DNA from 3 places in the Massilia sp. WG5 genome. Region 3 is predicted to be linked to each of the others. Evidence: predicted binding sites of a transcription regulator. Region 3 holds the regulator's gene; each other region holds the start of a gene.
What was found. Region 3 encodes HrcA, which represses chaperone genes, less so after heat shock. Its sites were predicted from a motif close to TTAGCACTCNNNNNNNNNGAGTGCTAA; they were not measured.
Positions count from the first base shown of each region.

Region 1: the regulator HrcA is predicted to act here: its motif matches at 3,060-3,086, upstream of groES (co-chaperone GroES).
Region 2: the regulator HrcA is predicted to act here: its motif matches at 1,638-1,664, upstream of rpoH (RNA polymerase sigma factor RpoH).

Region 1 is NZ_CP012640.2:2,346,899-2,351,871, forward strand. It holds gene AM586_RS10460 (LysR family transcriptional regulator) at 1-474, shown strand, start outside; gene lgt (prolipoprotein diacylglyceryl transferase) at 477-1,292, shown strand; gene AM586_RS10470 (hypothetical protein) at 1,344-1,553, shown strand; gene AM586_RS10475 (EVE domain-containing protein) at 1,546-2,025, opposite strand; RNA gene ssrS (6S RNA) at 2,080-2,260, opposite strand; gene AM586_RS10485 (cell division protein ZapA) at 2,305-2,616, opposite strand; gene AM586_RS10490 (hypothetical protein) at 2,613-2,873, opposite strand; gene groES (co-chaperone GroES) at 3,137-3,427, shown strand; gene groL (chaperonin GroEL) at 3,469-4,973, shown strand, end outside.
Region 2 is NZ_CP012640.2:4,431,985-4,436,957, reverse strand. It holds gene AM586_RS19835 (cell division ATP-binding protein FtsE) at 1-435, shown strand, start outside; gene ftsX (permease-like cell division protein FtsX) at 432-1,352, shown strand; gene rpoH (RNA polymerase sigma factor RpoH) at 1,806-2,696, shown strand; gene AM586_RS19820 (dienelactone hydrolase family protein) at 2,838-3,722, opposite strand; gene AM586_RS19815 (MgtC/SapB family protein) at 3,813-4,277, opposite strand; gene AM586_RS19810 (LysR substrate-binding domain-containing protein) at 4,342-4,973, opposite strand, start outside.
Region 3 is NZ_CP012640.2:2,978,631-2,983,603, forward strand. It holds gene dapB (4-hydroxy-tetrahydrodipicolinate reductase) at 1-781, opposite strand, end outside; gene AM586_RS13250 (outer membrane protein assembly factor BamE) at 798-1,415, opposite strand; gene fur (ferric iron uptake transcriptional regulator) at 1,516-1,944, shown strand; gene hrcA (heat-inducible transcriptional repressor HrcA) at 2,021-3,034, opposite strand; gene AM586_RS13265 (HAD family hydrolase) at 3,097-3,810, opposite strand; gene AM586_RS13270 (hypothetical protein) at 3,999-4,616, shown strand; gene AM586_RS13275 (hypothetical protein) at 4,632-4,973, shown strand, end outside.

The DNA.
Region 1 (4,973 bases), 630 kb from region 3:
GGCCGCGTCGACGCCGGCCTCCTGATCCCGCCGCTGCCCGACAAGGCCCAGGGCGAACTCGATTACATGAAGCTGCTGGAAGAGCCGCTGATCCTGTGCGCCCCGGCCGGACTGCCGGCGCTGTCCGCCCAGGCGCCCGTGCGCCTGCAGGACCTCCCCCGCCTGCCCCTGATCATCTTCCCGCGCGAGATCTCGCCGGCCCTGCACGACGCCATCCTGTCCTGCTTCCGCGCGGCCGGCATCACCCCCGCCATCGGCCAGCAGGCGATCCAGATGCAGACCATCGTCAGCCTGGTATCCAGCGGCATGGGCTTGGCACTTGTGCCACAATCCGTGTCTAACCTGATGCGGCCAGGCGTAGAATACCGTGCCCTCGCGGACCCGACCCCGCTGGTCGAGACCGGCATCGCCTGGCGCCGCGACAACGCGTCGCCCGTGCTGAAGGGTTTTCTGGAACTATTGAGGAATCACTGACTATGCTCGTCCATCCGAACCCGGATCCCGTCGCCTTCCACATCGGTCCCCTGGCCATCCACTGGTACGGGATCATGTATGTGCTGGCCTTCGCCCTCTTCATCATCCTCGGCCGCGTGCGCATCAGGACCCAGCCGCACGTCCAGGCCCAGGGCTGGACCAGGGAAGACCTGGACGACATGCTGTTCTACGGGATGCTCGGGGTGGTGATCGGCGGCCGCCTGGGCGAGGTGCTGTTCTACCAGCCGGCCCACTACTTCGCGCACCCGATCGAGATCTTCAAGACCTGGGAAGGCGGCATGTCCTACCACGGGGGCTTCATCGGCGTGCTGCTGGCGATGGCGCTGTGGGCCAGGAAGCGCAAGCGCAACCTGCTCGACGTCTACGACTTCATCGCGCCGATGGTCCCGATCGGCTATGCCTGCGGCCGCCTCGGCAACTTCATCAACCACGAGCTGCCGGGCCGCCTGGCCGATCCTTCCCTGCCCTGGGCCATGAAGTGGCCGGGCATCGAAGACCACCTGGTCCACCCCTCGCCGCTGTACCAGATGCTGGTCGACGGCATCCTGGTGTTCGTCATCATGTGGATCTTCGCCCGCAAACCGCGTCCGCGGCTGGCGGTCGGCGCCCTCTACACCCTGCTGTACGGCTGCGCGCGCTTCTTTACCGAGTACTTCCGCGTGCCGGACTGGGAGACCCACGTGATGGGCCTGCCGATCACCTCCGGCCAGGTGCTGTCGCTGCCGATGATCGTGGCCGGCCTGCTGATGCTGGGATGGGCGTACTCGGGCAACGGCAAGCGCGCCGTGCACGCCTGAAACGTTAAGTACAGCACTGCAAGGGGATGGCGATGCACGTATCGTCATCCCATGAGCAAAGCCTTTTCGCCCAAAAAGCTGTATGCGATGCAGCGCATGTCGATCGCCTTGCGGCGGGCCGCCGCCGCGCGTCCCTTCGGCGCGGCCACCGACCAGGCCTTGCGCTGGGCCGCGGCCTGGGGCATGTGCGCCGGCATCCGCACGCCGCATCCTCACACGCGCCTGCGCCTGCGGCGCTGCACCCTGATCGGCGCTAACTGAAAAGCGCCGGGTTCACGCCCGCCAGCTGGAGGATCGCCTGCCACTGTCCCGGCGTCACCGGCGACACCGACAGCCGGCTGCCCTTCTGCAGCAGCACCATGTCCTCGAGTTCCGGCACGCCGCGCAATTCCGTCAGCGGCAGGTAGCGTCCCTGCGCCACCGCCTGCACGTCAACCGAGATCCAGCGCGGCGTCTCCCGCGTCGCCTTCGGATCGTGGTAAGGGCTGGCGGGATCGAACTGCGATGCATCCGCATACGCCGTGCTGGCGACCCGCGCGATGCCCGCCACGCCCGGCACCGCGCAGCTGGAGTGATAGAACAGGATGCCGTCCCCCAGCTGCATCTGGTCGCGCATGAAATTGCGGGCCTGGTAGTTGCGCACCCCGAACCACGCCACCGTCTTGTCAGGGGCCTGCAGGACGTCGTCGAAACTGACTTCATCGGGCTCGGACTTCATCAACCAGTAGCGCATGCGATCTCCAAATGAAAAGCGGCTGCGCACTCTCGTGTCGCAACCGCTCGGAATTAATGCCCCGCCTGTGCCGTTTTTGCCGGCATCCCGAACCAGAAGGCTCAAGGTGGTCGCAGTCAGCTCGATTTCGGGTTCGTCAGACTAGTGACGATCGCGCCCACCAAACATGTCCCGCAACCTATGCGAAAGAATGGTTCAAGGAATATATGGCAAATCTCGAACACCGCAGGGTAGACGGCAGTTTACTACGATGAACTGCCATGTCAAACGAATTTAGCCTCAGAGCAGATTTTCTTGCGGAGCCAGAGCCTGGTCCAGGACCGAATGCATGGCCTCCAGCTTCTGCTTGACTTCCAACATGGACTGGTCGCCAAGCGGGCCCTGCGGCGATTTCACGGACAGGAATTCGGCCGCGACCGACAGCGCCGCCATGACGGCGATGCGGTCGGTGCCCTTGACCTTGCCCGAATCGCGCAGCGCGCACATCTTGCTGTCGAGGTAGTGGACCGCTTCGCGCAGGGTGCGCTCTTCGCCTTCGCGGCAGGCCAGGCGGTAGGACTGGCCCATGATGAGGACGTCAAGATGGATCATCGGGCGGCATCAAAGTCGTCAGGGTTGGCGGATGCGTCTTCAGCCTCGTCTTCCGGGCTGGCGTCGGCGGGTTCCAGCTGGGCGAGCATCGCTTCGACGCGTTGCTGGGCCTGCAGCAGCCGGTTCTTGAAATCGAGGTTCTCGGCGCTCAGCAGGGCGTTCGCCTGGCGCAGCAGATAGTTTTCGCTGCGCAGCGACTGGGCAAGCTGGGCGAGACGGTCGATTTTATCGGACAGTTCTTGGAATTCGGAAATCATCCGTAACTATAGGACCGGTATCGATTTTTCGTCAACAGATGCCGTGCCGTGCGCAGGTTTCAAGAAATGGATGGTAGGCTTTTGCGCTTTCCTGCAACGAGCCACCCCTCGCGCTTGCGTCCCATCAAAAAAGTCTGGCAAATCACCAACATCTCTGCTTGAAATGGGAAATTATCGTCCCTATAATTAGCACTCGTTGGTGAGGAGTGCTAACAGCCCCTCACCGCCAACGAACAATCAATCAACAATCAAAGGAGTTTTGCATGAACCTTCGCCCATTGCACGATCGCGTGATCGTGAAGCGTCTCGACCAGGAAACCAAAACTGCGTCCGGCCTGATCATCCCCGATGCGGCGGCAGAGAAACCGGACCAGGGTGAGATTCTCGCCGTGGGCAACGGCAAAGTGCAAGAAAACGGCAACGTCCGTCCGCTGGAAGTGAAAGTCGGCGACCGCGTGCTGTTCGGCAAGTACTCGGGCCAGACCGTCAAGGTCAACGGCGAGGAACTGCTGGTCATGCGCGAAGAAGACATCATGGCCGTCGTGGCCCAGTAATACAGTCCAATACAGACTTCCTGAATACGGAGAAATAGAACATGGCAGCTAAAGACGTAATTTTCGGCGATGTGGCACGCGCCAAGATGGTCGAGGGTGTGAACATCCTGGCCAATGCAGTCAAAGTCACCCTGGGCCCGAAAGGCCGCAACGTGGTGCTGGACCGTTCGTTCGGCGCCCCGACCGTCACCAAGGACGGCGTCTCGGTCGCGAAAGAGATCGAGCTGAAAGACAAGCTCATGAACATGGGCGCGCAGATGGTGAAGGAAGTCGCTTCGAAGACCAGCGACAACGCCGGTGACGGCACCACCACCGCGACCGTGCTGGCGCAAGCCATCGTGCGCGAAGGCATGAAGTTCGTTGCCGCCGGCATGAACCCGATGGACCTGAAGCGCGGCATCGACAAGGCCGTCACCGCCACCGTCGAAGAACTGAAGAAGATCGCCAAGCCGACCACCACCTCGAAAGAGATCGCCCAGGTCGGCACCATCTCGGCCAACTCGGATTCGTCCGTTGGCGAGCGCATCGCCGAGGCGATGGAAAAAGTCGGCAAGGAAGGCGTCATCACCGTCGAAGACGGCAAGTCGCTGAACGACGAGCTGGACATCGTCGAAGGTATGCAGTTCGACCGCGGCTACCTGTCGCCGTACTTCATCAACAACCCGGACAAGCAGGTTGCCGTTCACGAGAACCCGTTCGTCCTGCTGTGCGACAAGAAGATCTCGAACATCCGTGATCTGCTGCCGGTGCTGGAGCAGGTTGCGAAAGCCGGCCGTCCGCTGGTGATCGTCGCCGAAGATATCGAAGGCGAAGCCCTGGCGACCCTGGTGGTCAACAACATCCGTGGCATCCTGAAGACCGTCGCCGTCAAGGCCCCGGGCTTCGGCGACCGCCGCAAGGCCATGCTGGAAGACATCGCCATCCTGACCGGTGGCCAGGTCATCGCCGAAGAAGTCGGCCTGACCCTGGAAAAAGTCAGCCTGAACGAACTGGGCCAGGCGAAGCGCATCGAAGTCGGCAAGGAAAACACCATCATCATCGATGGCGCCGGCGCCGCCGAAGCGATCGAAGCACGCGTCAAGATGATCCGCGTCCAGATCGAAGAAGCGACCTCGGACTACGACCGCGAAAAACTGCAAGAGCGCGTGGCCAAGCTGGCCGGCGGCGTTGCCGTGATCCGCGTCGGTGCTGCTACCGAAGTCGAGATGAAAGAGAAGAAAGCACGCGTGGAAGACGCGCTGCACGCCACCCGCGCTGCCGTCGAAGAAGGCATCGTCCCGGGCGGCGGCGTGGCCCTGCTGCGCGCCCGCGCTGCCCTGCAGGTCAAGGGCGACAACCCGGACCAGGAAGCCGGCATCAAGATCGTCCTGCGCGCAATGGAAGAACCGCTGCGCATGATCGTCCAGAACGCCGGTGAAGAGCCGTCGGTCGTCGTGTCCGCCGTCCTGAACGGCCAGGGCAACTACGGCTACAACGCCGCCAACGGCACCTACGGCGACATGGTCGAAATGGGCGTGCTGGATCCGGCCAAGGTCACCCGCTCGGC
Region 2 (4,973 bases), 1.5 Mb from region 3:
TTCCTGCGGCGTAACCTGGGTCTGATCTTCCAGCAGCAGCGCCTGCTGAACGACCGCAGCATCCTGGCCAATGTGATGCTGCCGCTGATCGTCACCGGCGCCGCCAGGGGCCAGGCCGAGCAGCGCGCCCGCGCCGCACTCGACAAGGTCGGGCTGCTGGAGCGCGCCAACGCCCTGCCGCTGGCCCTGTCCGGCGGCGAGCAGCAGCGCGTGGCGATCGCGCGCGCCATCGTCAACCGGCCGCAGATCATCCTGGCCGACGAACCCACCGCGAACCTCGACCGCGCCGCGGCCGACCGCGTGATCGACGCCCTGCACGCTTTCCACTCGGCCGGCGTGACCGTCCTGATTTCGAGCCATGACGAACAGATCCTGGACGCGGCCGCGCGCGTGATCCGCCTCGAACATGGCCAGCTGGTGGGAGACGCAGCATGAATATCTGGTTCCGCCAGCACCGCTTCGCCCTCGGCGCCGCACTGTTGCACGTGCGCAAGGCGCCGGGCAGCTTCCTGTTCAACGTGCTGGTCGTGGCAGTGGCGCTGGCCCTGCCCTTCGCCGGCGTGACCCTGCTCGACAACGTGCGTCCGATGTCGGAACAGCTCTCGGTCGATCCCGAGATCAGCCTGTTCATGAAGCCTGACACGCCGCGCGAGCAGTCGCAGTCGCTGGCGCCGCAGCTGCGCCAGATCCTGGCCGCCAGCCACGCGAAGATCAGCTTCATTCCGCGCGAGCAGGCGCTCGACGACTTGAAAGCCAAGAGCGGCCTGAGCGACGTCATCGAGACCCTGGGCGACAATCCCCTGCCCGACAGCTACGTCATGAAACTGGAAGGTTTCACCAGCAGCGCCTATGCGGCGCGCGTGGACGGCATCGCCGAACGGATGCGCGCCCTGCCGGGCGTCGATTCGGTCCAGGTCGACTCGGCCTGGGTGAAGCGCCTGGCGGCCCTGCTGGGCGTGCTGCGCCTGGCGCTGCTGCTGCTGGCGATCACGCTGGGCGTGGTGGTGATCGCGGTGGTGTTCAATACCATCCGCCTGCAGGTGCTGACCCAGCGCGACGAGATCGCCGTCACCAAGATGCTGGGCGCCACCGACAACTTCATCCACCGCCCGTTCTACTACACGGGCGCCCTGCTCGGCCTGTGCGCCGGCGCGGTGGCGCTGGGCGCGGTGAGCCTGGCGCTGCGCCCGCTGAACGCGGCCATCGCCGAATTCGCCCGCCTGTACGCCTCCGAATTCCAGCTCGCGGCGCTGCCGCCGCTGGGTCTGGCCGGCCTGCTGGCCATCAGCGCCGGGCTCGGACTGATGGGGGCGATGCTGTCGGTGCAGCGGCACCTGGCGCGCCTGAGTTAATCGAGACGGTCATTACGATTTCGTTAACTCTTCTACGGCTCGCCAGAAAAATCGTAGATGGTGGCGAGGTTTACGCCTACAAGGGTAGGTGCGCCACTTCACAGACCCCGCAGCACGCGGGGCATAATCTGTCTTCTACCGAATTCAATCAGTAGCAGCGTCACGTTTGACATCAATCAACTGTACCGCTCCTACCTGCTCTACAGTTGAATCAAGCCGGAAATTCGATTCCTTAGAGCAATACTTTGGCAAGACTTAAGGACGTCGTCGGGGATATGGTGGCGGCTAGCACTCACCTCAAGAGAGTGCTAATATTACGCCTGACCATGATGAAAGTGGCCTTTGGGCACACTGTTCCGCATCCCGTAACAAGCCGTAAAAACCGCGCCTTCGGGGCGTTTTTTCGGGCACATTGACGATGCAGCACAGATTACTCTACGAGGGAAAATGACTATGTCCGCACAATCCGCATTGGTTCCTGTTGGCAGCCGTGCTCTGGGACTGGGCTTCACTGGCAATCTCGGCAATATTGACGCCTATATCTCGGCCGTCAATCGTCTGCCGATGCTGTCCCACGAGGAAGAGGTCTCGCTGGCAAAGAGCCTGCAGGAAAAGAACGACCTGGACGCGGCGCAGAAGCTGGTCATGTCCCACCTGCGCCTGGTCGTGTCGATCGCGCGCGGCTATCTGGGCTACGGCCTGCCGCACGCCGACCTGATCCAGGAAGGCAATATCGGCCTGATGAAGGCAGTCAAGCGTTTCGACCCGAACCAGGGCGTGCGCCTGGTGTCGTACGCCATGCACTGGATCAAGGCCGAGATGCATGAATACATCCTGAAGAACTGGCGCCTGGTGAAAGTCGCGACGACCAAGGCCCAGCGCAAGCTGTTCTTCAACCTGCGCAGCAACAAGACCGGCCTGGACGCCATGTCGCCGCAACAAGTCGACGACCTGGCCAAGCTGCTCGACGTGAAGCGCGAAGAAGTGATCGAGATGGAAACCCGCCTGTCGGGCCGCGACATCGCCCTGGAAGCGCCGACCGACGACGAAGACGACAAGTTCTCGCCGATCGCCTACCTGTCGTCGGATCAGCAGGAGCCGACCAAGGTGCTGGAAGCGAACGACGTGGTGCGCCTGCAGTCGGAAGGCCTGGAAACGGCCCTCGGCAAACTCGACCCGCGTTCGCGCCGCATCGTGGAAGCACGCTGGCTGGCCAACGACGACGGCTCGGGTGCGACCCTGCATACCCTGGCCGAGGAATTCGGCGTGTCGGCCGAGCGCATCCGCCAGATCGAGACGGCTGCGCTGAAGAAGATGAAAACGGCGCTGGCGGCTTACGTGTAATCGCCACCGCGGCAATAAAAAAGGCACCTTCGGGTGCCTTTTTGTTTTGCCTCAAACCGGGGTCAGACTCCGAATTTTGGAAATATCCCTGCATCTATTGCCAAATTTTGGAGTCTGACCCCGGTTTAAGCAAAGTCAGGGTTAGGCTAGTTTTTCCTTGAAGAAGGCGACCGTCCGGCTCCACGCCAGCTTGGCCGCCGCCTCGTCATAGCGCGGCGTGGTGTCGTTGTTGAAGCCGTGCTCCGCGCCGGCGTAGACGAAGTGCTGGTAATCCACCTTGTTCGCCTTCAGCGCGGCCTCGTAGGCCGGCCAGCCGGCCAGGATGCGCTCGTCCTTGCCGGCGTCGTGGATCAGCAGCGGCGCGCGGATGTGCGCAACGTCGGCCGGGGCTGGCTGGGAGCCGTAGAAGGGCACGGCCGCCGCCAGGTCCGGCAGCTGCGTGGCCAGGTAGTTCGCGATGCCGCCGCCCCAGCAGAAGCCGACCACGCCGAGCTTGCCGCTCGACTGGGGCAGCGCAACGAGCGCATGGGCCGCGGCGGCGAAATCGGCGCGGGTCTTGGCCTGGTCCAGCTTCGGAAACAGGGCGCGCGCCTTGTCCTCGTCGCCCGGATAGCCGCCCAGCGGAAACAGCGCGTCCGGCGCATAGGCGATGAAACCGTCCAGCGCCAGGCGGCGCGCGATGTCTTCGATATGCGGGTTCAGACCGCGGTTCTCGTGCACCACCAGGATCACCGGCAACTTGCCCTTGGCATCGGCCGGCATCGCCAGGTAGCCGCGCACCGTCCCGTAGCCCTGCGGCGACGGGAACTCCCGGTAACTGGTCTTCAGCCGCGCATCGGCCGCCGCCACCAGCGGCGCCGCGAACGAGGGCGACAGCTGCGCCAGCAAGGTGGCCGCCGTCACGCCGCCCGCCGCGTAGCGCCCCGCCCGCATCAGGAAATCGCGGCGCGACAGGCGCCCGTGCACGTAGCCGTCGAAGAGTTTCAGGACATCCGGATCGAAATCTGCTGCGGTCAAGCGCTTCATGGGGAAATCTCCTTGTGTTTTTCGCAAGCATACTGCGCAAAGGGATGGGAAAGCGAGGATTTTCGGCCCCTGCCGCCGAGGTGTCCGGCCTTACCCCTTGTCCTTGCGCCGCAACAGGGCGAGGATGACAAACGCGAACACGGCGCTGACCACCGCCGTCGCCTCCCTGCCCATCCCGGCCGCCACGCCGATGGCGGCGGTCAGCCACACGCTGGCGGCCGTGGTCAGGCCCTGGATGGCGTTCCGCTCGCGCAGCTTGAGGATGGCGCCGGCGCCGAGGAAGCCGATCCCCGCCGTCACGCCCTGCAGCACGCGCGACAGGTCGTCGATCTTCATGCCGGCCTGCACCGGGATCAGCATGAACAGCGCGGAGCCGAGCGATACCAGCATGTGCGTGCGCAGGCCGGCCGCCGCCCCGACCGATTCGCGTTCATAGCCGAGCAGGCCGCCGAGCAGCACGGCGACGCTCAGGCGCAGCACCACGCGGGTGACGTCGCCGGCGTCGCCGATGTCCGAGAATTCCTGCAGTACCGCGCTCCAGATCCGCTCCCACACGTGGCGTCCTCCCGTCGAATGCACATGATGCCAGCTCGGCCGGTGCGGCGGCGCACCGCGGCACTCAGGCGGCCGGCCCGCGCACCAGGTCCGCGAAAGCGGCAGCGGCGCGGCTCCGGTGGCGCTCCGGGTGCCGCAGCATCGAGAAGCGGCGCGCCGGCAGCGCCAGGTTGGCCTGCGCCAGCACACCCGCGTGCAGGTCCGATGCCACCACCAGCTCCGACAGCGCGCCGGCATAGGCGCCCGCCATCACGGCGCTGCGCACCGCTTCGTTCGAGGGCAGCGCGAGCGCGACCGCGAGCGCCTGCGCCGGCACGCCCAGCGCGGCGAGCGCCGACTCGAAGGCCGAGCGCGTCCCCGACCCCGCCTCGCGCATGATCCAGCGCGCGCCCAGCAGCTGTTCGCGGTCCAGCGGCCGGCCGTCGGCCCATGGATGCCCGGTCCCGACCACGACCACCATGCGGTCTTCGCCGACCGGCACCGCCTCCAGGCCGCCCTCTTCCAGCTCGCCCTCGACGAAGCCGAGGTCGGCCTCGCCCTGCACCACGGCCGCCGCCACGTTTTCGGTATTCGCCACCACCAGCGCGAGCGCGATGGCGGGATAGGTCTGGCGGAACCGCACCAGCAGCGGCGGCAGCCAGTAGCTGGCGATGGTCTGGCTGGCGTGGATGGCCAGCGAACCGCGCTGCAGGCTGC
Region 3 (4,973 bases):
TGTCGTACAGCCCGGTCTGCTTGTCGGCCAGGAAGCGCGCGGCGCGCAGCGAACCCTGGGCGTAGCTGACGCGGCTGCTCGATTTGTGGCTGATCTCGATGCGCTCGCCGATGCCGGCGAACAGCACGGTGTGGTCGCCGACGATGTCGCCGCCGCGCACGGTGGCGAAGCCGATGGTCGACGGATCGCGCTCGCCGGTCACGCCTTCGCGGCCGTAGACGGCGCAATCCTTCAAATCGCGGCCCAGGGCGTCGGCGATGACCTCGCCCATCTTCAGCGCGGTGCCGGACGGGGCGTCGACCTTGTGGCGGTGGTGGGCTTCGATGATCTCGATGTCATAGCCTTCCGAGAAATTCTTCGCCGCCAGTTCCAGCAGCTTCAGCGTGACGTTCACGCCGATGCTCATGTTCGGCGCGAACACGATCGCGGTCTTCTCGGCGGCGGCGCGGATCGCGGCCTTGCCGGCTTCATCGAAACCGGTGGTGCCGATGATCATCTTGATGCCGTGCTCGGCGCAGTACGCGAGGTGCTGCAGCGTGCCTTCCGGGCGGGTGAAGTCGATCAGGTACTGGGCGCCGGCCAGGCCCTGGGCCAGGTCGGAGCGGATCGTCACGCCGGTCAGCTGGCCCGAGAAGGCGCCGGCATCGGAATTGATGAAGGGATTGCCTTCGCGGTCGAGCGCGCCGGCGAGCGTGGCGTCGGGCGCGGCGGCAATGGTTTCGATCAGCATGCGGCCCATGCGGCCGCTGGCGCCGGCGACGGCGATGAGCAAGGGAGTAATGCGTTGCGTCATGGTCTTACTCCCCGCCGCGCTTGGCCGCTTCTTCGCGCTTGCGCTTCAGTTCGTCGAGCGATTCCTGCTCGGTCTTGGTCTCGTACTTCGAGATGCCGATCAGGCGCGAGATGTATTCGCGTTCGGTCGGCAGGTTGCCGCCGTCGATCTTGGCCAGCAGGTTGTCCTTGAAGTAGACGGTGACGCGGCTGGTGGTCAGCTCGCCGTTGCCGCGCGCGAGGTAGAACGGGTAGTCCCAGCGGTCGGCGTGGAAGACGTCGGTCAGCAGCGGGGTGCCGAGGATGAACTTGACCTGGTCGCGGGTCTGGCCGAGCTTCAGCTGGCTCAGCATTTCCTCGGATACGAAATTACCCTGCTGAATGTCCGGACGATAGGGCGAGAAGAACCACAGGAATTTATGCAGCTTGGTGACGGTGGTCGTCTGCGCGCCCGAATTCGCGATCGCCGCGGACTTGTCGGCATCGGCGGCGACCGCGGCCGGCGCGGTGCTCACCGGTGCTGCCGGCTTGGTCTGGTTACGCCAGGATGCGCAACCGGAGACCGCCATGGTCGTGACGGCGAGACCGGCCACGAGCGCGGCCCGGGCGTGGGAACGATGGAAAACGGCATTCATGACGCGCATATCTAACCTTAAAATCGAACGACTTTTGATTGGGTGGAGCTGCAAAACGCTATATCATAAAGCACTCCGCACATCTCAGCCCATCTAAGAGTAACAAAACATGAGCAACAACCCAACCGACCTGAAGGCCAGCGGCCTCAAAGCGACACTGCCGCGGCTGAAAATCCTGGAGATCTTCCAGAACAGTACGGTGCGGCATTTGACGGCGGAAGATGTCTATAAAACCCTGCTGAACGAGAGCATGGACGTGGGCCTGGCGACGGTGTACCGCGTGCTGACCCAGTTCGAGCAGGCCGGCCTCCTGAATCGCAATCACTTTGAAACCGGCAAGGCCATCTACGAGCTGAACGCCGGCTCGCACCACGACCACCTGGTCTGCCTGGACTGCGGCCACGTCGAAGAGTTCTACGACGAAGAAATCGAAAGCCGCCAGCAGAAGATCGCCCTGGAACGCGGCTTCAAGATCGCCGAGCACGCCCTGGCCATCTACGGCAACTGCCAGAAGACCGACTGCCCCCACCGCCACTGAGGGGGAGCCTCGCAAACCCGCAGCCGCTCGCGACGGTTTTCGAGCCTCCGATACGCTAACTGATTTAATGTTTCACTTACGAGTGGCTGAGCGCGTTCGACAGCAGCTTGGCCGTGATGTCGACGATCGGGATCACACGCTCGTAGGCCATGCGGGTCGGGCCGATCACGCCCAGGGTGCCGACGATCTTGCCGTTCACCTCGTAGGGCGCGGTGACCACGCTCATCTCGTCCATCGGCACCAGCTTGGATTCGCCGCCGATGAAGATCTGCACCCCGCCGGCCTTGCTGGAGACGTCCAGCAGCTGCATCAGGCCGGTTTTCTGCTCGAACATCTCGAACATCTGGCGCAGCGAGCTCATATTCGAGGAGAGGTCGCTCACCGACAGCAGGTTGCGCTCGCCGGCGATGACCATGTCGTCGGTTTCCTGCAGCGCCTCGCTGCCGGCGTCCACTGCGGATTGCATCAGGCGCGCCATGTTGTCGCTCAGCTGGCGCAGTTCGCCGGTCAGGCGCGCCCGCACCTGGTCGAAAGACAGGCCGGCAAAATTCTGGTTCAGGTAATTGGCCGACTGGGTCAGCTGGGACGGGCTGTAGTCGACGTCGGTCAGCAGCAGGCGGTTCTGGACATCGCCGCGCGGGTCGACGATCACCAGCAGGATGCGCTTTTCCGACAGGCGCAGGAATTCGATCTGCTGGAACGCCGATTCGCGGCGCGGGCTCTGCACCACGCCGGCGAACTGCGACAGCGACGACAGCATCTGCGCGGCGTTGGCGATTACCTTCTGCGGCTGGTGCGCGGGCAGGCGCATGCCGGCTTCGACGGCGTTCTCGTCGATCTGCCGCACGGTGAGCAGGGTGTCGACGAAGATGCGATAGCCGCGCGGCGTCGGGATCCGGCCGGCCGAGGTGTGCGGGCTGGCGACATAGCCCATTTCTTCGAGGTCGGCCATGATGTTGCGGATCGTGGCCGGCGACAGGTCGAGGCCGGAAATCTTCGACAGCGCACGCGAGCCGACAGGCTGGCCGTCGGCGATATAGCGCTCGACGAGGGCTTTCAGCAGGGTTTGTGCACGGTTATCGAGTTGCATGGTTCACATTATGCACGTTAGCTTGCTGCATGGGGAGTCGGGCACTTTGCAGAGTCACTCTGTCAGTCGTGGGTGCGCTTGAGCCAATCCAGCAGCTCGTCGAAATTGCGCACGGTCGCGTCCGGCACGACGCCGTGCTCGACATCTTTCTGGCTGCCGTTCCGGTTCATCCACACGCCGCGCATGCCGATGTCCTGGGCGCCCTGCACGTCGAGCAGCACGTCGTCGCCGACATAGACCGCGTCCCATGGCGCCACGCCCAGCGTCTGGCAGGCGGCCAGGAAGATCGCCGGCTCGGGCTTGGCCACGCCCAGCTCGGGCGCCGACACGGAGGCCTTGAAATGGTGAGCCAGGCCGATCGTCTGCAGGTCGGCGTTGCCGTTCGTAATCGTCCCGAGCAATACCTTGCCCTTCAGGCGCAGCAGGCCCGGCACCACATCGTCGTAGGGCACCACGGCATTGCGCGCGGCAAAGAACTCTCCCATCGCCAGCTCCACCTTGGCGCCATCCTCGCCAGCCTGCTGGAAGGCGGCGAGCAGGCCGGCGCGGCGCAGCTTGCCCAGGTCGAGCTGAAATGCCGGCTGTTGCGCCAGCAGTTCCAGGCGCGCCTGGCGCAGGCTGTCGATGGTGAACTGCTGGGCGACGCGCGGCGCGTGCTCGCGCAGCCAGGCAAACATGTTCTGCTCGGCCTGCAGGATCGCCGGGGCAATCGGCCACAGCGTATCGTCCAGGTCGAACAGGATGGCCTTGGGCCATTCGCGTCGGGTCGTGGTCATATTGGAAATAGAGGGAGGCCATTCAAGCATAGCGAGGCCGGCCGTGAAAAGCAACGCACAGACGTCGTTACACCGTGATACAAAGGCAAATGAGGCTGCGGCTTGGCAAATGCTCTAAAATGTCGGGCAATATTCTACTCAGCGGTGCCGCCGGTCTTCCGTGCGCCATCTCGTCCAACGGAGATTCTATGAAGAGTTCGACCCTGTATGCCGGCGCCGCGCTGGCATGCGCTCTTGGCCTGTCCGCCTGCGGCGGCGGTAGCGGCGACCTGCCCCTGACCGTAACGATCGCCGGCGGCGTGACCAAGGACGGCCTGGTTCTGGTTAACAAGAGCAATGGCGACGAGAAGGCCGTGCCGGCCGGCACCGCCAGCGTCCAGTTCAGCAAATTCCTGTCGACTGACGACGAATTCAACATCGACACCAAGAGCCTGCCGTCGAACGTCAGCGGCTGCACGATCACCAACGGCAAGGCGCGCGCCAACTATTACACGGTCTACACCGTCGTGCCGACGGTCTTCTGCACGATCAAGACCCATCCGCTGTCGGTCGCGGTGAATGGCCTGACCGGCGCCGGCCTGGTGCTGGTGAACGGTTCGGATCGCAAGCCGGTGACCGCGGTCGATACCAACGGCGCGCAAGTAAACGTCGCGATGGCGGAAATTCCGGAAGACGGCCCGTACGGCGTGACTGTCCTGACGCAGCCGGATACCCAGACCTGCACGATCAACGGCGGCAGCGGCACCATGACCGCGACCGGTCCGAGCACCACGCCCGTGGTCGCCTGCGGTCCCAAGACCCAATAATCTGGAGAGTAAAGTATGAAGTTCCACCTCGTGCGCCCGGCCCTGGTCCTGGCTTCGTCCCTGCTTCTGGCCTCCTGCGGCGGCGGCGGCGGCAGTGAGAGCTATCAGGTCAAGGTGACGGTCTCGAACCTCCTGTATCCGGGCCTGGTCCTGACGACCAACGGCATGGAGCTCTCCGTGCCCGTGCCCGCCAAGGCCGGCGATCAGCAAGTCGCGTATTTCCCGAAAGGCCTCGACTACGGCACCTACTACGACGTCGTGCCGAAGGGCGGCACCGCCGCCGCCGGCACCGGCGCGCAGCCAGCGCACCAGACTTGCGTCACCGCCGGTTATCCGCGCGAATACGGCACGGCCGGC